Regions from separate parts of the Colwellia sp. BRX8-4 genome, predicted to be linked through region 2. Evidence: predicted binding sites of a transcription regulator. Region 2 holds the regulator's gene; the other holds the start of a gene.
The links. The regulator LexA, encoded in region 2, represses DNA repair genes until DNA is damaged. The targets are predictions, from matches to a motif close to TACTGTATNNNNATACAGTA.

Region 1: the regulator LexA is predicted to act here: its motif matches at 9,604-9,623, upstream of recN (DNA repair protein RecN).

The regions. Positions count from the first base shown of each region.
Region 1 covers NZ_JACGVS010000016.1:24,510-36,182, forward strand. Annotated here, with positions in the region: gene H4J56_RS13740 (DUF3300 domain-containing protein) at 1-428, opposite strand, end outside; gene H4J56_RS13745 (ATP-binding protein) at 534-1,871, opposite strand; gene H4J56_RS13750 (response regulator transcription factor) at 1,898-2,572, opposite strand; gene H4J56_RS13755 (PepSY domain-containing protein) at 2,578-2,865, opposite strand; gene H4J56_RS13760 (choice-of-anchor H family protein) at 3,122-3,970, shown strand; gene dnaJ (molecular chaperone DnaJ) at 4,066-5,202, opposite strand; gene dnaK (molecular chaperone DnaK) at 5,359-7,272, opposite strand; gene grpE (nucleotide exchange factor GrpE) at 7,554-8,207, opposite strand; gene nadK (NAD(+) kinase) at 8,663-9,544, shown strand; gene recN (DNA repair protein RecN) at 9,654-11,342, shown strand; gene H4J56_RS13790 (outer membrane protein assembly factor BamE) at 11,477-11,673, shown strand, end outside.
Region 2 covers NZ_JACGVS010000001.1:133,845-145,517, forward strand. Annotated here, with positions in the region: gene H4J56_RS00570 (polysaccharide deacetylase family protein) at 1-35, shown strand, start outside; gene H4J56_RS00575 (SCO family protein) at 94-735, opposite strand; gene cyoE (heme o synthase) at 911-1,855, opposite strand; gene H4J56_RS00585 (heme A synthase) at 1,865-2,872, opposite strand; gene H4J56_RS00590 (hypothetical protein) at 2,874-3,434, opposite strand; gene H4J56_RS00595 (SURF1 family protein) at 3,461-4,192, opposite strand; gene H4J56_RS00600 (DUF2909 domain-containing protein) at 4,249-4,464, shown strand; gene H4J56_RS00605 (cytochrome c oxidase subunit 3) at 4,543-5,427, opposite strand; gene H4J56_RS00610 (cytochrome c oxidase assembly protein) at 5,480-6,061, opposite strand; gene ctaD (cytochrome c oxidase subunit I) at 6,073-7,665, opposite strand; gene coxB (cytochrome c oxidase subunit II) at 7,677-9,233, opposite strand; gene lexA (transcriptional repressor LexA) at 9,799-10,434, opposite strand; gene H4J56_RS00630 (alpha/beta fold hydrolase) at 10,511-11,329, opposite strand.

The DNA.
Region 1 (11,673 bases), on a different contig from region 2:
TCTAATAATATCGACTCATCTTGTAAAAAAGCATCACCGAGCTGTTGAGTCCAGGTTAAATCTTCACTAAGTCGGCTAAGAATACGCTCAAAAGCCACTAATGCTTTAACACTGGCATCCCAATTAAAATCTTTTACCGCTTGAGCCACTTGCTCAGTATTTAGTCTTGTGTTTTTCTTTAGCCAGCGATGGGCTTCGATTATTTCAATAGGATAGGTAGCAGCAATTAAGATATGAGTTAATAAGCTGTCGGGATAAAGTGCAATGGGTGCTAGCATTTGTGCTAATTCAGCTTCACTAAATAGCGGCTGCTCTTGTTGCACTTGTTGCTGAAGCGCTGACTGTGAAGGCTGTGAAGGCTGGTACTCAGCGTACAAGTTAAAGCTAACTAAGGCAGCAAAGCTGAATAAAAACGTGACTTTTTTCATCGTTATAATCCTTATGACTAATTCTAGAACACAAAGATAACAACACTAAACTGAACGTAACCTGAACAGCTTTCTCGGCTATTTGTTAACAAAGCCTACAAGGGTTTAAAAGATAAGTGTAAAAACAGCACCATTAAGTATTGTTGAGTTACTGATGGTTAATTGGCCTTGATAACTACTGACTAAATCATTAACAATAGCTAAACCAATACCATGACCCGCTTGATAGGTGTCTGCTCTGCCACCACGCGATAAAATAATATCCCGTTGAGACGCTTCAATACCCGCGCCATCATCGGCAATTTCAATCGTTAATATTTTTGCAGAACTAATCACGCTAATGGCAATTTTATGCTTAGCCGCTTTACAGGCGTTATCGAGAAGGTTTCCTAAAATTTCCATTAAATCGGCTTCATCCCCCTTAAATATAGCACTTGCATCAACATTGACGGCAAATGATAAATTCTTATCATGATATATTTTCGCTAACGTGCTGATTAGCTTGTCAACAACGGGCTTAATTTTTACACCTAAGTGCCATGAAGACTGCCCGGCACTTTGAGCTCTTTTAAGTTGATGTTCAATAATGTTATTAATTAATGTTAATTGTTCACTGGCGCTTGCTGAAATATTCTGTTGGCTTTGAATAACTGCCAGGGGATTTTTAAGGCTATGCGCTAAATCTGACAAGGCATTACGATAGCGTTTTCGTTGGTTCTCTTCCAGTGCCAATAAGGCGTTTAATTGCTGAGTCACCGGTTGTAATTCAAGAGGATAGTTGGCGTCTAGGGCTTTCTTTTGGCCTTTTTCTATATGCTCAAGCTCTTGAGATAATACAGTTAATGGTTTTAAGGTCCATAATAACCAGGCAATTTGTACAAAAACAAAGACAACCATTAATGCCAGCAGCCATGCCCATAATGTTTTTTCAAAGTCATTGAGAGCGCTTAATAAGGCTTGTTGGTCTTTTATCAGATGCAGTGTTATTTCAAAGTCTTGGCCGTTATCAGAAAAACTCGCACTAAAGCTATAAAGTAGATGAGGACTGTCCGCTAGGCTTATTTTTGAAATCAGTGTTTGCCCAACATCAGGCGATGGCAATACCGCCGTTAGAGACAAGGTCAGCAGAGATTGTGATTGCCAAAGTATTTTGTTTTTTATCGCGCCTATTTGCGTTTCTTTTGACCGTTTGGTAATTAAGGCATACAAGCCTGATTGGTTAATATTGAATTGGTTTTCTAGCAAGAGCTCCGGCATTAACAAGAGATTATTTTCAACTTCTGCCACAGTAAAAATAGAATAACTATAGGCTTTTAACTCGTTTTTCAACGCTACATTTAATTGCCGTTCAAAGGCATTCGATAAGGTTAAGCCAATAATAGGCAGCATCACTACCGTCATCGCTAACGTACTTAATAATAATCGAACTTTTAAGGAGTTCATTTACTTGGTATATCCACGTGACCTCATTAATCTAACCGCTTTAATTTATAGCCATGGCCGCGCAACGTTTCGATAAAACCATAGCTATTATCTGGGTCGAGTTTTTTTCTTAAGCGCCTGATAAATACTTCAATAACATTTGAATCGAGATCGAAGTCTTGGTCATAAATATGTTCAGTCAGTGTTGCCTTTGAAGTCACTTCGTCAAGGTGAAGCATCATATACTCAAGTAACTTATATTCTGAACTACTTAACTTTATTGCCTTATTATCGACTTCAACCTGCAAACTTTTGGTATTAAGACTTAACGGGCCATTCTTTATTAACGGACTTGCTTGCCCTGCAGAACGTCTGATCAGTGCATTTAAGCGGGCGAGTAATTCTTCAGCTTGAAAAGGTTTGGTTAAATAATCATCGGCTCCAGCATCTAAGCCAGCCACTTTATCCTGCCAACTATCTCTTGCAGTTAACACCAAAATGGGAAAGTCGATATTTTTTTCACGCAGAGATCTAATCACACTGATACCGTCTATTATAGGTAAACCAACATCTATAATAGCAGCGTCGTATGGATATTCTTGCCCTTGAAATAAGCCTGTTTCGCCATCACTCGCCACATCGACTAGATAATGAGCGGCAGTTAAATGGGCATATAGGTTTTGCTGTAAAGCAATATCGTCTTCAATAAATAACAACCGCATAGTGATCACCCTCCATTAATCTTCCCTGTCTTAGCATCAACATAAATAGAAATGATATGACCATCAGTTTTAATTAATTTTACCCGATAACCCGACTTTTTATTCTCAACTTTTAACACTTTTCCACCAAAACGACTTTTAGCTAATTTTGCGGCATCTTTACTACTTTTCACTTTCAACTGTTGCTGATTATTTTTTTGCATATTACTTGCTGATACACCCGTTCCTTGAGCCATTGCATCAATAGAAAGTGTAGCGATAAAAAGAAAAACTAACGGTAAAGCAAATTTCATGGTTATTCCAAAGACAAAGTTAAAAGTGAGTCTAACTATACATAGCCATAGCTTATTTAAAATTATAAACCTTGGCAACTGAATATCAGCTGAACATTCCTTTAAAGCCGCTATATAGATTTTATAACGTGGGGCTAACTGGAGTTCCCGCTGATAAATCAACAGATATATCAAAGCTTACCAATAAAGTGTTCAGCTTACATTCATCTTTACTGCGCTTTAATAGCAACACTAAACAAAGCCGGTAGGATATATTATGTTAATAAATAATAAAGCAGCGAAGTCAGTTCGCGCGAATTCACTTAAAAAAATAATGTTATTGATAACCTTTAGCATATTACCTTTAACTCATGTCACTGCCAGCGAATTAAAGGTTTTACCCGCTAGTGTTTCTCAAGGAGCACTTAAACACAGTATCACTGAGTCACAGCGAAAAAAAATAATTGCAACGAATAAGCTAGCCGAGCTATCCGATCAAGTCAGCGGCAAAGCGAATGCTCACATCAGAGGCTCTACACTTAATAATCAAGCCAAGAGCACGGCACAAGCAAAAAGTGGTGAAGCCACACAAAAAGTGAGTAACCACTATGATCAACAGTTCACTATTTATAGTGCGGCGAGTTTTCTGCAAGAAGATTATGACAGAGATGGCTATTATCAAACTTTCAGTGTGACTTTTGATGCAGACGTATATAGCTATAGCGAAAATCATCTCGCCGAAGTGTATGCTTTACTCTACCTCAGTAAAAATGGTGGCCCTTGGCAGCACTATTTCACCACAGATAATTTTCTTATAGAAGGCGACACTGATGCCGATGAATACGAAGTTATTTCTACATTTATGTCTGGCTATGAAAGTGATCACTACGATGTGTTAATCGACTTATATCAAGTCGGTTATCAGGGTATTGCTGCGAGTTACAGTGCGGATGACAGTAACGCGTTATACGCACTGCCGTTAGAAAGTGCTGAGTATGACCAGGCTTATACTGAAGTCATCGAAGTAATAGAAGTCGTCGAGATCAGACAAACTCATGGCGGCAGTCTGTTTGGCTTATTATTGGTATTACTCAGTGGTCTACTTATGCGAGTAAAGCGCCATTAATCATTAGCCAGAAAAACAAAAAAGCCACAAACAAGTTTGTGGCTTTTTTAATGTCTATATTTCAACAAACTTTTAGCTCATCGAATGGCAGTACTTTAGCTTTTCAGGTCATCAAAAAACTTTTTAACGCCATCAAAGAAACCGGTCTCTTTAGGGCTATGCTTTATGGTGCTTTTACCCATCTTTTCGTCTAACTGACGTAATAAATCTGCTTGATCGCCAGACAAGTTAACCGGTGTTTCTAGAACAACTTTACACATCAAGTCGCCTATTGAGTGGCTGCGTACTGATTTAACACCTTTACCACGTAAACGGAACATTTTACCCGTTTGCGTTTCTTTAGGTATTTTCAGCTTCACTTTACCTTCAAGTGTTGGTACTTCTATTTCGCCACCCAATGCTGCTGTGGTAAAGCTAATAGGCACTTCACAATAAAGGTTGTTTTCATCACGGACAAATATTTTATGATCACGTACATTTGCTTGTACATATAAATCACCTGCAGGTGCACCATGTTCACCAGCTTCACCTTCGCCTGACAAGCGAATTCTGTCACCTGTATCTACACCTGGCGGTATTTTCACTGAAAGTGTTTTGGTTTTTTCAACTCGGCCTTGACCGCGACATGAGGTACAAGGGCTAGCAATAACTTTACCTTTACCACTACATGTTGGACAAGTCTGTTGAACAGCAAACAAACCTTGACGCATTTGTACCTGGCCATGACCATGACAAGTTGTACAAGATTTTGCACTGGTACCTTTTTTAGCGCCAGAACCATCACAAGGCTCACAACTAACAAAAGTTGGTACTTTAATTTCTAAGGTTTTACCCCGAACAGCATCTTCAAGACTTAACTCTAGGTTGTAGCGAAGATCTGAACCTCGTTGTTGACGTTGCTGACGTCCGCCACCGCGGCCACCACCAAAAATATCACCAAAAATATCACCAAAATCTTGACCGAAGCCTCCGCCACCATGACCACCGCCACCGCCATGACCACCTTGTTCAAATGCAGCATGACCATATTGGTCAAACGCCGCACGCTTTTGGTCGTCATTTAGAATTTCATAAGCTTCTTTAACTTCTTTAAATAGCTCTTCTTTGTCTTTATCACCGGCATTACGGTCAGGATGAAGCTTCATCGCTAAACGTTTGTAGGCTTTTTTGATATCACGCTCAGACGCATCTTTTGATACTTCTAGCACTTCATAATAATCGCGTTTTGACATAGTGACTTCTTTTAACTGGTGTTGAAATTTTAGATATTAATTAAGTAAAATGACATTATAAATAGTTAGCTATTTTCAATGGCATTTTATAACGATTTTTAACGTAAGAAGCGCTGGTGTTTAAACCAGCGCTTATATATTTTCCGTTATTGAAGACTATTTGTCTTCTTTAACTTCTTCAAATTCAGCGTCAACAACATCGTCATCAGCTGGCGCAGCGCCGTCTGATTCAGGAGCGCCTTCTTGAGCACCGGCTTTCGCTTGAGCAATTTCCATTAACTTAGCTGATGCTTCGATAACGGCTTGAGATTTAGCTTCAATCGCTTCTTTATCGTCGCCTTTGATCTCAGTTTCAAGTTCAGTTAATGCTGTTTCAATTTTTTCTTTGTCTTCGCTTGGTAAGTCATCGCCCGCTTCTACAATTTGCTTGCGAGTGGTATGAACTAGACCGTCAGCTTGGTTACGTGCTTTAACTAATTCTTCAAACTTAGCATCTTCATCAGCGTTAGCTTCTGCGTCACGTACCATTTGTTCTACTTCTTCATCAGATAAACCAGAAGAAGCTTTAATAGTAATCTTCTGTTCTTTACCTGTGTTCTTATCTTTGGCTGTTACGTGTAAAATACCATCAGCATCAATATCGAAAGTTACTTCAATCTGTGGTGTTCCACGTGGTGCTGCATCGATACCTTCAAGGTTAAATTGACCTAAAGATTTGTTTGCAGACGCTTGCTTACGCTCACCTTGAACAACATGAACCGTTACCGCAGCTTGATTATCGTCAGCTGTAGAAAAGGTTTGTGACTGTTTAGTTGGGATAGTGGTGTTTTTATCGATAACTTTCGTCATCACGCCGCCCATTGTTTCGATACCTAATGATAATGGCGTAACGTCTAATAAAAGTACGTCAGTTACATCACCAGAAAGAACACCTGCTTGTATTGCTGCACCAGCGGCAACGGCTTCATCAGGGTTAACATCTTTACGAGGTTCTTTACCGAAAAATTCTGTTACTGCTTTTTGTACCATTGGCATACGTGACTGACCACCAACTAAGATAACATCATTGATATCACTTACTGATAAGTCTGCGTCTTTAAGCGCTTGTGCTAATGGTATTAACGTTGCTTTAACCATGTCTTCAACTAAAGACTCTAATTTAGCACGCGTTACTTTAATGTTCATGTGCTTAGGGCCGCTGCCGTCAGCTGTGATGTAAGGTAAGTTAACATCGGTTTGTTGTGCTGAAGAAAGTTCACATTTAGCTTTTTCTGCTGCTTCTTTCAAACGCTGCATTGCAAGAGGATCAGTCGTTAAATCCATACCTTGGTCTTTCTTAAATTCAGCAACAAGATAGTTGATTAAACGGTTATCAAAATCTTCACCACCTAAGTGAGTATCACCGTTAGTCGCTAATACTTCAAACGTGTGCTCGCCTTCAACTTCATCAATTTCAATAATTGAAATATCGAAAGTACCACCACCTAAGTCGTAAACAGCAATAACTTTATCGCCTTCTTGCTTGTCCATGCCGTAAGCAAGAGCAGCAGCAGTTGGCTCATTGATAATACGTTTAACTTCAAGACCAGCAATACGACCCGCATCTTTAGTTGCTTGGCGTTGTGAATCATTGAAGTAAGCAGGAACTGTGATTACTGCTTCTGTTACTGCTTCGCCTAAAAAGTCTTCAGCAGTTTTTTTCATTTTCTTTAAAACTTCAGCTGAAACTTGTGGTGGTGCAACGTTCTTATCACGTGTTGTAACCCAAGCATCACCGTTGTCAGCTTTAACAATACCAAAAGGCATAATTTTAATATCACGCTGAACTTCTTCGTCTTCAAAGCGACGACCAATTAAACGCTTAATCGCGTATAATGTATTTTTTGGGTTTGTAACAGATTGGCGTTTAGCAGGTTGACCTACTAACGTTTCGCCATCTTCTGTGTATGCAATAATTGAAGGAGTTGTACGATCGCCTTCTGCATTTTCAATTACACGTGCTTTGCCGCCATCTAGTACAGCAACACAAGAGTTTGTTGTCCCTAGGTCAATACCGATTATTTTGCCCATCTTGAGGATCTCCGAATACTAATTAAAATAAAGCTTATTAAAGTAAGATTTTTTAATAAACCTGTTGATGAAACAAATAGTGGGGGCAGTAAAATCCTTTTCAACTAATTTCCAAGAAAAAAAGTAAATTTATTTCATTATTTAGCTATTTGTGAAGATTTTTTTGTTGTTTCTCACCGATAACGATAAAACGCCCTAATAAAACTTATTTGCCTGCTAAAAACAAAAAAGCGGTAAGAAGTTTTATAGAAACTTCTTACCGCTTTTTTTAATGATATTTTTTATGCTGTGGTATCAACTACCGGAGCAGATTTAGAAACCATTACCATCGCTGGACGAATTAAACGGCCATTGAGTTCATAACCTTTTTGCATCACAGCAATAACGGTATTTGGCGCAACGCCCGGAACTTCTTGCATAGACATCGCTTGATGCAATTCAGGATTAAAAGGTTGGTCTTGTGGATCAACACCTTTAACGCCAAATTTTTCTAACGAAGCAATTAAACCTTGTAGGGTTAATTCAAGACCTTCAATAATGCCGGTGTTGTTTTCATCTTCTTTATCTATATTCTGCAAAGCACGTTCTAAATTGTCTACTGACACTAACATTTCAGCAGCAAATTTTTCTAAAGCAAATTTACGTGCTTTATCGACGTCTTGTGCGCTACGGCGGCGAATATTATCAACTTCTGCTTTAGCACGAACCACAGAATCTTTTTGATCTGCGATAGTGGTTTGCGCTGAAGAAAGGCTTAACTCAAGTTCGTTAATCTTTTCTTGCTCGGCACTAATCACTTCATGGGCATGAATATGTTGAACTTCGACTTGCTCTTCAGCTTGGTCGATAATTTCTTGCGCCATAATTTCTTCGGGCGTTAAAGCTTCTGTTGATGCTTCAGCTGTATTTTTGTTTTCTGTTGACTCATTAGTCATGAAAGCTCCAAAATAAACTAATAATATATTTAACAATATAAAGGTTATATAAATCTGATAACGGTAATTATGGGGACTTCTTGCTACGATTCAAGCTTAAATACAATTTAATTAAGTTTGTTGTTACTGAGCGCTTGTCAGCGTTTTGAGAACAAATATTATTTTTTTATATATAGTCATTCTATTTAAAAGCAATTACCTGCAGTTATCCCATCGTTTAAAAACGCTTAAAGCTCCACTTTAAAAGGCTTATAGCCTATATTATCAATTTCGAATGAATAAGCATTCTCTTCAATTAATGTCTTAACCCTAAATCTTTTAAATCTCGATGAAAGCGAAAAATTTAATCAAAATGGTAGTCAGTAAATGATTTATAAAAAAGTCAACTTTACAAGCCATGAAAATACAGCGAAACTATTATTAATCCTAAGATACAAACAACTTACTGCGTAGACATGAGCAAAATTTATAACACCATAGGTTTAATAGGCAAACCAAATCACGAAGGAGCCGGCGCAACAATAACAGCGCTCTATCAATTTCTTACCGGACAAGGTTATCAGGTATTAATTGAAAGCTCAGTTGCCCCATCAATCGATATCGATAATCTAACGATTAGTACCCTAGTAGAAATTGGTGAACAAGCTGACCTGGCTATAGTCGTGGGCGGTGATGGTTATATGTTAGGTGCCGCGAGGGTTTTATCATGTTTTGATATCGGTGTTATTGGTGTAAACAGAGGGAACTTAGGCTTTCTTACCGATTTATCGCCCGATGAATTAATTGAACCACTTGAGAAAATTTTACGTGGCGAGTCGCGCGCTGAGCAACGTTTTATTATTGAAGCAGAAGTTTATCGCCACGGAAAATTAAAAAGCTCTAACAGTGCGGTCAATGAAGCAGTGCTACACGCAGGAAAAGTAGCCAGCATGATTGAATTTGAAGTTTACATTGATGGTAGCTTTATGTTCAGCCAACGCTCTGATGGCTTAATCGTGTCAACACCTACTGGCTCAACCGCCTATTCAATGTCGGCAGGTGGTCCAATTTTAACACCCAATTTAAATGCCTTATCTTTAGTACCAATGTTTCCACACACCCTAACCAGTAGACCCATAGTCGTCGACGGCAATAGTGAAATAAAATTATTACTCGCCAATGAGAACTATGAAAGCTTACAAGTAAGTTGTGATGGCCATGTTATTTTAGCGGTATTACCAGGTGATGAAGTTATTATCAGAAAAAGTGAATATACGCTGCGATTAGTTCATCCACTAGACCATGACTACTTTAATGTACTGCGAAGTAAATTAAGTTGGGGCAATAAGCTTTATTAATTTTTAACAAATTCAAGCTGTTGAATTTTTATTCGATTAACACTTGCACAAAACCACTTTACTGTATAAATTAACAGGTATACATATTTATACAGTAAATTGGTTTCTCATGCTTTTACATCTTAACATTCAAAACTTCGCCATTGTGCGCTCCCTAGATATAGATTGGCGCAAAGGTATGACAACCATCACCGGAGAAACAGGTGCGGGTAAATCGATAGCTATTGATGCCTTAGGTTTATGTTTAGGCGATAGAGCGCTCACTAATGTTGTAAGACCCAATACTAAAAAAGCAGAGTTAGCCGCAACCTTTGATATAAACAAAAACATTTCCGCACAAAAATGGCTTAAAAAAAATGGCCTATCTCTAACAGACGAACTCGATGCTGAGTTAGATTGTGAATGTATTTTACGCCGAGTAATATCAGCTGAAGGACGCTCAAAGGCTTACATTAACGGTAGCCAAGTTCCGCTTGCCCAACTTAAAGATATTGCACAATTTTTAATAAGTATTCATGGCCAACACGATCACCAACTCATTGTTAAGCCAGCTCAACAGCGTAAAATACTTGATGAGTATGCCGATCATCAGCACTTATTAGACGACGTTCAATATTACTATCAGCAATGGCGAAATCTCAATACAGAACTAAAACAGTTACAAGAAAGTAAAGAGCAACGCGAAGCAAAACTGCAGTTATTACAATACCAAGTGACTGAGCTAGACGAATTTTCACTACAAACGGGTGAGTTTCAAATTCTAGAAAGTGATTACAAACGTCATAGTAACGGTCAGTCATTATTGACCGGCACTTTGAAAGCATTGCAAACTTTATCTGAAAACGAAAATCACAATATTTCAGACAGCTTAAGAAACAACTGCGAACAATTGAATGATTTAGTTCATATGGATCCTAAGTTAGCAAATATTGCTAACACCTTGAGCGAAGCACTTATTCTTGTAGAAGATGCTAATGATGAACTAAAGCACTACTACGATAAGCTTGAACTCGATCCAGAAGCTTATCAAATGATTGAAGACCGCTACTCGCTCGCCATTCAACTGGCTAAAAAACATCAAGTGGCACCCGAGCATTTGCCAACGTTACACTTAGAGATAAAACAAGCCTTACATGTCATAAATTCTGACGGTTCAAGACTGGATACAGCATACGTAGACATTGAAAAAGCTAAAGTACATTACCTACAATCTGCTCAGGCATTATCAACATCAAGAGTAAAATCGGCTAAAAAACTCAGTAAAAAAATCACGCAGAGCATGAAAGAGCTCAATATGAACAACGGCATATTTGACGTATCAGTACAGCAAGTTAATGTTGAAGCTTTATCGCCGTTTGGCCTTGATGAAATAAACTTTCTCATTAGCCTTAACCCAGGGCAAAAATTAGAAGCGATGAACAAAGTTGCTTCTGGTGGCGAATTATCACGTATTAGTTTAGCCATGCAGGTTATTTTGGCTGACAAGGTGATCACACCGACCTTAATATTTGATGAAGTTGATGTCGGTATTAGTGGCCCAACAGCGGCAATGGTCGGTAGCAAGCTACAAGAATTAGCACAAAACACCCAAGTTATCTGTGTAACACATCTACCACAGGTCGCTTGCAAAGGGCATCAGCAGTTATTTGTCAGTAAATTAACCGATGGCGAGTTTACAGAAACAAAAGTAACGGAACTAAGTGCTAATGGCAGAGTCCAAGAAATTGCTCGCTTATTAGCGGGAAATAAAATAACAGATAACAGCTTGGCTAATGCTCAAGAGTTACTTGCCGGTTAATAAATTAATTTTAGCGTTAAGTAAATAACCTGAGTTGAAGCACAAAGGTGCAAAATAAATTGAAAATAGTTTTGTATCTCTTCGCGGGCTTAGTTATCATCCCCATTCGAACTTATTAGGATAAATGAAAAAACATGTTATTTCGCATTTTAGCCATTACTATTGCCCTATCTCTTTCTGCCTGCTCAAGCTGGGTCTATCGTTTTGACATTCCTCAGGGAAACTTTTTAGAACAAAAAGATATCGACAAGCTTCAAATTGGCATGACTAAAGAACAAGTAAAATTTGTACTTGGTAGCCCTGTTGTTAACGATGCCTTTGGCAATGATAC
Region 2 (11,673 bases):
TCTTAAAAGAAGGTATGCAGTGGTATCCGCTTTAACAAATATAGCGATTTAATAAACTTGTCAGCCCATAAAGTTAAGGATGACAAGTTTCCTTTATTCAGCTAATTTTACAATCTTTGCAAAATCACTGACCAGTTTCTCGCCATCAATGGTAGGTAATACACCCAAGGCTTGTCTAGGCTTAAAAATAGCCGCGATATCTCCCTGTGGATTAATTAACACTAAAGAAGCACTGTGATCGACTAAGTAACCATTATTGTCGGCTTCATCGCTTTCAGGCTCGTTAATCGCGTACATCATGCCAAGGTTACGAGCAAACGGAAATAACACACCATGGTCACCCGTAAGCGCAATAAACTCCTCATTAAAGTAAGCTATATACTGAGCTAATTTTTCTGGCGTATCTCTACTAGGATCAACAGAAACCAACAAAATTTGTGTATCTTTACTGATCGCTTTTAAATCGTCATAAACAAAGTTTAGTTCTTGTAATGTAGTCGGGCAAACATCAGGACAAGAAGTATACCCTAGAAATACCCACGACCATTTATTGGCTAATTGTTCTTTGGTAAAGGCTTGGTTATGATGATTCGTTAATTGAAACGGCTTAACTTCCCGAACCTGCTGATAATATAAAGCATGTTCGGGCTGTGGTAATACTGTCGCTTTTTGAAAGACAAAAAAACCTACTGCACCAGCAACAAGGGCGACAATGACATACAACAACTTGTTCATATTTAATTATTTCCGTTTGTCTTATCCAATAACCATTTGACTGATTAAATGGTCTACTTTTCATCTAGAAAAATAGATAAATACCCGATATAAAATTTAGTAAGTCGTTATCCTACTACTAAATATTATATCGAAGTAGTTTTGTCCTTACCCTTAATAATGAGCAGATAATTAATCAGCTTGGTATCATAGGTAATAAATAATGGTCAAGTAATAGGATAATAAACAAGCCCATTAAATGTACGATTGAAAACTTAAAGGTGTCCATTGCCGTATTCTCATCGGCATTAAACTTAAGTTTCCAGGCGTAAGCAAAAAACATCAGATTCAATGTTACTGCGCCAATTAAATATAACCAATTACTCATTCCCACTAAATAAGGTAACAAGCCAACAACAAAAAGTAACACGGTATAAAGTAAAATTTGGGTTTTTGTAAAGTTTACCCCATGGGTTACCGGCAACATGGGAATATTTACTTTTGCATATTCATCTTTACGATGTATCGCTAAAGCCCAAAAATGAGGAGGTGTCCAAGTAAAAATCAATAACACTAATAACAAAGCATTAGGGTGTATTTCATTGGTCATTGCTGTCCAACCTAACAGTGGGGGTATGGCTCCAGCTAAGCCACCTATCGTGATATTTTGAGGCGTAGCACGTTTCAAATACATAGTATAAACAAAACTGTAACCCACCAAACCTGCAAAAGTAAGCCATGCCGTTAAGGGATTAACCAAGCTATATAAAATGGCAAAACCACTGACCGCTAAAAACATAGCAAACAAAGTCGCATTTCTCGGCGTTAAACGTCCCGTAGCAACGGGCCGGTTATAAGTTCGCCCCATAATACTGTCAATTCGTTCATCAACAATGTGATTTATCGCGGCGGCGGCTGATGATAAAAAGCCAATACCCACCATTGAAGGAATAAGTACTTGCCATGGAATGGTACCCGGTACAGAAAGACACATCCCCACCAGAGCGGTTAAAACTAAGAGTGCCACTACACGAGGCTTAGTGATTTCATAATAATCTCGCCAAATAGCGGTTTTAGTCTCTATAACTTCAGGTGTAGTTGCTGGCCCGTTTGGGCTTTCTGTTGATACTGATTCGCTCATAAGTATTCCTTATAATTTCCGTCGTAAACTGTAGGTTAACGTGATCAAAGACAACATTAGACATGCTGCTACCACGTTATGACTCACCGCAACTGCTAACGGTAATGAGAACCAGATATTGCTAATACCCAATAATATTTGGCAACTAAGAATAAACGCTAAGCTAATAGCTGCATTCTTAAAAAATGCAGATTGAGATTTTCGAAATACCATTAATGCTAACCAAAAAAGATAAAGCCCAGTGACAATGGCTCCTAATCGATGAACAACATGAATCGTTACACGTGAAGCATGAGATAAATGACCAAATTCGTAACTATCTTTTTCTGGTGGGATCAAATCAAATGAATCTTCGAAGGTCATTTGCTCTTGCCAGCCTGATTGGCAAATAGGTAATTCAGTACAAACCAAGGCAGCATAGTTTGACGATGTCCAGCCCCCTAAACCTATTTGTGCGGTTAACAGTACAATACCAATTAAGCCGTATCTGCCATATTTCTTAATGGCGAAATCACCACCTGGTACCCTAAAGTCAGCCAAGCGTAAGTATAATAAAAATAACAAACTCAAGGTTGTAAAACCACCAAGTAAATGACCCATAACGACAATCGGCATTAGTTTCATGGTTACGGTCCACATGCCCAAGGCCGCTTGGAAAATGACCACCACGAGTATCAACATCGGCAACCTTAATGGCGTACCTTGATCGCGTTGTCGGTAAGACATAAATGCTATCGCTAGAATTAATAAACCCAACGCACCAGCAAAATATCGATGGATCATTTCATTCCATGCTTTATGCGCTTCAACTTTTCTTTCTGGAAATGCTTGCTCTGCTTTAATAATTTGTTCTGCGGTTGCAGGTACATCAATTAATCCATAACAACCTGGCCAATCTGGACAACCTAAACCCGCATGCGTTAAGCGCGTATAAGCACCTAAGCTAACCACGATTAGTGCTAATAGAATACTAATTAAGACTAAGGTACGAACACGATGATTAACACGATTTTTCATCTTAACCCACCCTTGAATACTTAAGTAATTTCTTCATATCGGCTAAGATTTCTTTACCAAACATTGCTTGAGCATCATCATTTGTCGGTGGTTTATGAGATAAAACCACATTACCTAAAGGGTCAACAACTAAGACTTTGGTATCTGATAAAAAGTCATCAACTAGACTTGGAGTAGAAATGATCACCCAGCTGTTTTCAGTTAACCTTTCCGTTTGCTGAGGTGAGAGTGGATTAGGAGAAAGTGCGACGCGCTTTACTCTGGGCATTTCTCTACCCAGGGCTATGTAAGAGTTATTAACACTAAGTAACGTTTGTTCACAGTGATCATCACAATGCTGTGGCAAGCTATAAATAATTGACCAAGTTTTTTGTAAAGCGGGTTGACTCAAGCCTAACTTTTCTAAAGTCAGTTCATTCTCAACTAAAGTGCCCTTGTTCGTCACACCATAATCAAGCCAATTTTGAGTTAAGGCGAGTTTTGCTAACACGATAGGGAGGATAAAAGCGCCCAGCACCATGACCATACTACGACGAGATTTTTTCTGTGATACATCATTCATACACTTAGACCTTATTATTTTTTTTATTAGTGATTTAACGCTTGTTCACTATTTCTACCCAATTTAATTGACGCCCATATCATCAACAATAACCATGCTATCGCCAAACTAAACCATTGAAAGGCATAAGCACGATGTTTTTCAGGCGGCATAACAATTGGTTGCCAATTTTTTTCATAACCCACACTCTCTGTTTTATCTAAGTAGACGACAAAGGGCAAGAGTTGACGTGAAATTAATGTTGAAAATTTATCTAATTCTATCTGCTGAACACGCAATGGCCACTCACCTTTAACCAAGACTTGTTCCATTAACATTATGCCTTGCTCTATTTTACGTACGTGACCTGATAGTTGATACTTTCCAGTAATAGCCTGCACATCGGGAATTTCTTGACGATTTATAGAACCTACTACCCAACCTAAATTAACTAAGACCGCCTGCTCACCACTATTAAACACTTGATAAACACGATAACCTAATTGTCCTTTATTCGTTTGGTTGTCTAATAAAAAAATAGTATTATTATCAAATTCCCCAAACATAGTGATCGGTAGATCATTAATTTCATTTTTTTCTGAGAGCACTTGAGAAAGTGACAAGGCTTGTGTTTGGCTCAATTGTGTAATGGTTGCGATGCGTTGCTCTTTTTGTAAAGCACGATCACTTTGCCATAATCCGAGTTTTACTAATCCGGAAAAAACAAGTAGGGTAAATATCAACCAAGGTAGGCGAATGTTTGATATAAAATTTTTCAAACAATTAATTCCTTAAATATGCTTAAAGCGAACATAACAACATAGGAAATTTTTAAATGGCATTTGCGATAAAAATAATTATTATTGGCTGCTTAGTCTTCATGGTATTTAGCCTGTTTCAGGCACTCTTTGTCTTAAACAAAAATGACCCAAGTAAACCGTCAATGTCAAAATTTATTGGCCGACGCGTGATGATTTCAGCCTTCATTATTATACTTATGCTAGTCGCTATTTTAACAGGCGTTATTACGCCACACCCACGACCATTCTAATCAACTCGCTTAAAAATAAAAAGTAGGTGAAGCTAGCTTCACCTACAATATTTCTTAAACGTTTATATCAGTAATTTTTTATACGATATAAACAAAAACAAACAGTATCACCCAAACCACATCAACAAAATGCCAATACCAACTTGCCGCTTCAAAAGCAAAAGCATTTGTTGGGGTAAAGTGGCCTTTTAACACCCTTAAAAATACCACAATAAGCATGACGGTACCTAAGGTAACGTGCATACCATGAAAACCGGTCAGTAAGTAGAAAGTTGAACCATAGATACCACTAGTTAAGTACAATTTCATTTCTTCTGAATAGCCGTGCATATACTCGACAACTTGCAAGAATAAAAAGACAACACCTAATAATATGGTAAAACCTAACCATATTTTCAGCATTTTACGATTATCTTTTTCTAAGGCTGAATGTGCTAAATGTGCAGTAATTGAAGACGTTAATAACAAAATAGTATTAATTAACGGTAGGCCATACCAGCCCATTTGAGTTGTTTCGGTTCCATCTGGTGTGACTAATAACGGCCAACTTGCGACAAACTCAGGCCATAAAACAGCACCAGTCATGGCATTATTATCTGCGCCGCCCAACCAAGGTACTGATAACGTGCGGGCATAAAATAAGGCACCAAAGAATGCTGCAAAAAACATCACTTCAGAAAAGATAAACCAGCTCATTCCTTGACGAAATGAGTTATCCATTTGATGGCTATACTTACCTGCCATCGATTCGTTTATAACGTTACTGAACCAACCATAGAGCATGTATATAACTAAACAAATGCCGGCAAGCAATATGTAACCGCCAATGCCACCTTCGCTACTATTTAACGTAGAAACATAGTTCCCGGCGCCAACAGCAATTAAAAACAGTGCCACTGCGCCAACAATTGGCCAATGACTTTGTGATGGTACGTAATAACTTTCATATTCTTTTGTTGTCATTATTATTCCCCTAAACAAATACTGTTACACGCTAAGTGCTCAGTATAAATTGCTACGATTCCACTTTTCCGGTCACGTCATACAAAGTGTAAGACAAAGTTAGCGTTGAAATATCTTCAGGTAATTCTGGGTCAACATAAAACTGTAACGCCATTTCTACCTCTTCATTCGCTTTTAGCGGTTGCTGCGTAAAACAAAAACATTCAATTTTTTGAAAATACGCTGCCGCTAAACCGGGCGATACTGACGGAACTGCTTGGCCAATAATATCGCGGGTGGATTCATTTTTTGCATAAAATTTAACAAGTTTCATTTCACCGGGATGAACTTTTATTTCACGGACCATAGGTTCAAACTGCCAAGGTATACCTTGGGCGGTTCGACTAATAAACTGCACCGTAACAATCCTTTTTGTGTCAATCTGCTCAACATTATAGACAGCGGCGGCAGTGGTTGACGTTTTTCCATTCAAACCAGTAATATCACAAAACACATCATATAAAGGGACAAGTGCAAAACCAAAACCAAACATACCAAAAACAATCATAACCAGCTTTTTTATCACTTGATTGTTTTTCGTTATAGCAGTGCTATCTTTGTTATTTGAATTTTGCAATTCGTCACCTTTATTCATATTTTATTAACTTAATCAATTTTTGGTGGTGTTGAAAATGTATGGTACGGAGCAGGACTTGCAACAGTCCACTCTAAACCTTCAGCGCCATCCCAAGGTTTAGCCGATGCTTTCTCTCCACCTCTAATACACTTAATGACTACCGCTAAGAATATTAGTTGCGAAAGACCAAAGGCAAAACCACCAATACTGACCCACTTGTTGAAATCAGCAAACTGCAACGCATAATCTGGAATACGACGAGGCATGCCCGCTAATCCTAAAAAGTGCATAGGGAAGAATAGTAAATTAACTGAAATCAATGAACACCAAAAATGCCATTTAGCTAACGACTCGTTATACATATGACCTGTCCATTTTGGCAACCAGAAGTATGCACCAGCATAAATCGAGAATAATGAACCGGTAACTAATACATAATGAAAATGAGCAACAACAAAGTAGGTATCATGGTATTGGAAATCAACAGGTGTTAATGCCAACATCAAACCAGAGAATCCGCCTATAGTAAATAAGATGACAAACGCGATAGAAAATAACATCGGCGTTTCAAAGCTCATTGAACCACGCCACATAGTTGCGACCCAGTTGAACACTTTAACACCCGTAGGTACGGCAATTAACATGGTGCAATACATGAAGAACAGTTCACCAAATAACGGCATACCTGTCGTGAACATGTGATGCGCCCAAACAATAAATGACAACACAGCAATCGATGCCGTTGCATAAACCATTGAGCTGTAGCCAAATAACTTCTTACGAGCAAACGCTGGGATAATTGTCGAAACAATACCAAAAGCAGGTAAAATCATGATATAAACTTCAGGATGCCCGAAGAACCAGAAAAGATGCTGGAACAATACCGGATCACCGCCACCAGCGGCATCAAAGAAACTCGTACCAAAATAAGTGTCGGTTAACAACATAGTTACCACACCTGCGAGCACGGGCATCACCGCAATCAATAAGTAGGCGGTAATAAAAAATGTCCAAACAAACAATGGCATTTTCATGTAAGTCATACCAGGCGCACGCATATTCATAATAGTAACAACAATATTAATTGCGCCCATTATTGATGAGATACCCATAATATGAACAGCAAAAACAAAAAATGCCGTACTACCATTTGAATAGGTTGTAGAAAGTGGTGCGTAGAATGTCCAACCAAAGTTAGGCGCACCTGACTCCATAAAGAATGTAGACAAAAGAATCCCAAAAGCAAAAGGTAGAATCCAGAAGCTCCAGTTATTCATACGTGGTAAGGCCATATCTGGAGCACCAATCATCATAGGTATCATCCAGTTAGCAAACCCGGTAAAGGCCGGCATAATTGCACCAAATACCATGATCAAACCATGTACGGTTGTTAGCTGATTGAAAAAATCAGGCTCCACTATTTGTAAACCGGGTTGGAATAACTCGGCTCGAATAACCATGGCTAAAGCGCCGCCGGTTAATAGCATAATAAAAGCAAACCATAGATATAACGTACCTATATCTTTATGGTTTGTCGTGTACAACCAACGTTTGATGCCTTTCATTTTATGGTCATCATGATGATCGTCGTGCGATTCTTGTTCTATAACGTCTGTAGTCATTTTATATCCTCCTACTTCGCACTAGCAGCATCAACAGCTGCAGGTTGTACTAAATCACCGGTGTTATTGCCCCAAGCATTACGCTCATAAGTAACAACTGCCGCTATTTCGGTTTTAGTTAACTGACTACCAAAAGCAGCCATAGCAGGGTTTTTCTTACTGCCATTAATAACCATATCTATATGCACAGCAATATCACCCAGTGCAATTGCACTACCTTTTAGTGCTGGAAATGCCGGAGGTAAACCCGCACCAGAAACTTGATGACAAGCAGCACAAGCTTTCATGTAAACTTGCTCACCCATAACCATCAGTTCATCTTCGCTGTACACTTTAGTTAGATCTTCTACTGGGGCTTCTTCAGCAACCATTTCAGCAACTGCTACCGGTGTTTCTGTGTCATTGCCTGATCCCTTAGCAGCACCTTTAACATCAGCGGCTTGTACGGCATCACCGGTATTGTTACCCCAAGCATTACGCTCGTAGGTCACAACTGCAGCAATTTGCTTCATACTTAACTGCTTACCATAAGCTTGCATACCTGTACCCGCTTTACCATTGAGTACAATATCAATATGCTCGGCAATACTACCCGTAGCAACTGGACTTCCTTTAAGTGCAGGAAATGCAGGAGGTAGACCAGCACCAGAAACTTGATGACAGGCAGCACAGTGGGCAATATAGGTAGTTTCACCCAAGGTCATCAATTCATCCATTGATGCGGAAGCGTTAAGAGATGCTTTCTCAGCAGCAGCGGCTTGAGCGTTGAGTTGGTGTTGTTCATCAAGCCATTTTGCATAGTCTGCTTCAGACTTTACTTCGACAACAATTGGCATAAAACCATGGTCTTTGCCACAAAGTTCAGCACACTGACCTCGGTATATCCCAGGCTTGTCAACTTTTGTCCATGCTTCATTAATAAATCCTGGGTTAGCATCTTGCTTTACAGCAAAAGCAGGTACCCACCAAGCATGAATAACGTCGTCAGAAGTGATTAAAAATCGTACTTTTTTATTAACTGGAATGACAAGGTGTTTATCAACTTCGAGTAGGTAATTTTCACCTTTGACTTTATCGCCAGCATCAACATTAAGGTGTTTACCTTCTTGTGTTTCATACTGTGATCTTGGCGTCGATAAAACGGAGTAGAACTCAATATCTTGATCAAAATATTTGTAATGCCATTTCCACTGAGAGGCGGTAACTTGAATGGTAACGTCAGAATCGTCGTTATTTTCCATTTCAATCAGTGTTTTTGTTGCTGGTACAGCCATAGCGATAAGAATGACAATGGGAATTGCTGTCCAGAGGATTTCTACTTTTGTACTTTCATGAAAATCTGCTGATTTAGCCCCTTTGGATTTTCGATGGAAAACCATTGACCAAAACATAGCACCAAAAACGACCACACCAATTGCTACACATATATACATTGCGAGCATATGTAGATCGTAAACATCTCTACTTACTTCTGTTACACCCTTGGTCAGATTTAATTGCATATCTGCCCAAGCTGAACTGGAAAGAACACTCCCCAACAACAGCCAACCTAGGTTACGTCTTTTCACACGACATCTCCTTCACCCTATAAAAGTTTAAAACTTGATACCTAGGACAAAACACATCCTTTAGTACGGATTTTTATTATTTTCTTAGCGATTTTGTTATCAACCAGTTAGCGTCGACAACATCGCCTTATATTTATATTTGTACACATTCCAAACTAGAATTACTTAAAAGTTGATCTGGGTCAATTTAAAAATCGAGCTATTTTAAAATAAAAACCAATAAAAACAATAGAGTATCAACTCTAATACAGGCAAAGGCCTAATAACAAAGGGCTGTAGCCGTAGTATTAAAAATAAACAGCTGAGTATAAATACGCGTATTGTAAAAATTGATCTTGGTTGTTTTTTAATCAGAGAAAGATAAAGTTGTTTGAATGGGCTTTAGAGTGAAAATTATTCTTAGTAAAGAGAAAGGTTTGCATGAAAAGAATACGAAAGGTTAGAAAAGCAAACTTTAGCCTATTTTATACACTAAAGTTTGCGGAGCAGTTTTACATATTTAATACTATATTTGTTAGATAAATTGGCTTAGTTACCACCAAGTTTATTGGATAGGTTAACTTAATTACATCCAGTCTGCCGAGCGAATAACGCCAACAGCCAACCCTTCAATATTAAACTCTTGATCAGACAAATCGACTTTTATAGGAGAGAAGTCATCATTTTCAGCATGTAAGTAAACGATGTTACCTTCTCGTTTATAACGTTTAACCGTAACATTTTCTTCGACACGAGCAACAATTACTTGGCCATTCTGTACATCGGTCGTTTGATGAACCGCTAACAAGTCACCATCAAGTATGCCGATATTTTTCATGCTTTCGCCATTAACTCTCAATAAGTAATCAGCAGCTGGGTGGAACAAATTACCATCAACTTTGTAATGATCTTCAACATGCTCTGCAGCTAAAATAGGTTCACCTGCAGCCACTCTGCCGATTAAAGGTAAACCGGCTTCTTCCATTAACTTCTCAGTCAAACGAATGCCGCGAGAAGTACCTGGCAACATTTCTATATAGCCTTTTTTAGCCAAAGCTTTTAAATGTTCCTCTGCTGCATTTGCTGATTTAAAGCCAAAAAACTTGGCTATTTCAGCACGCGTTGGTGGCATGCCCGTATCGCTTATTTTGTCTTTGATCAGATCAAAAACTTGTTGTTGTCGGTTCGTTAGAGGGCGTAATTCGCTGATTTCATTTAGCATAGGGAGCCTGTAAATTTACACAGTTGTTACTGTGAGTATATACAGGTCGTTAGTAAAGGCAAGTTTTCTAGTCGAATTATTTTTGAAAACTCCCTGATTTTAAATAATGGATAACTTGTTCGATAACTTTTTCGTTTTTCATCATAAATGGATGGGTCGTTTCCATTTCAATGTGATCATTCATACCATCAAGTTTGGTACTAGCAACCGAAACTTTACCATCATCTTTATCAGGAATAAGTGTTGATAATATCCAATTAATACTTTGATTACCGGCAATAACACCCAAATCAAAATTAGCATTGCCAAGGTTACTAGGGACACTGAATTCGCCGGTACCTAATTGCATACCCGCATCACCATTGATGAAACTAAAACCAGGTGTATTTTTTAGTTTATCAACAACTTCACTGCCTTTGTTTGGTGGACCTAGCATCACGACTTTATGTAAATTAGGTATTTTATGCATACTTAAATATTGGCGAACTAATATACCGCCCATTGAATGGGTAACAAAGTTAACTTGGCGATTTTCACAAATTAATAGCGCTTTAGAAATCACTTTTTCAGCCAACTCTTCTATCGAATAATCTCTAGAAGGGTAGTTGATATTTATCACAAAATATCCTTCTGCTAACAATCGTTTTTCAATAGCTTTCATGGAGTTAGCCGAACGTGCAAGCCCATGCAGTAAAATTACACATTCACCATTAGCTAAAGAATCTGCTGGCTCTTCAAAAGAAGCTTGAATTTTATAGCCACGTTCAACCGAAGTATCTAAGCTTTCTTGTTCAATCATATTTTTTAAACGAGTTTCTGCATCAGTAATTTTTTTACTAAATTGTTCTTTAAGTAGCGCTAGGTCTGACTTAAGTGCTGCAATTTTTTCATTCATAGCTGCGCTCCATCATTTTTTTTTAGAATTCATTATTGATACTGTAGTCATGTTAAACAGCAGCTAAGCAATATATTTTTAGCTGCCACAAATATAAAATATAAAACAGTTTTCTCCAACAAAATTTGAAACCATTACCCTTGTAATGTCATTTTTTTCGATAAACTTCTCGCGTGGACCTTTAAATAGCCATAGAAAGCTATACGATATTAACATTTTATATTAGTTATCTGTTAGACATTGATAATCTTCAATCGATCTAACTTTACCAGTAACTACATACATTCAAGCAAAAAAATTTTAAGGACGTTTTACTTGTCTCGATTATAAATTTACAATTCAAC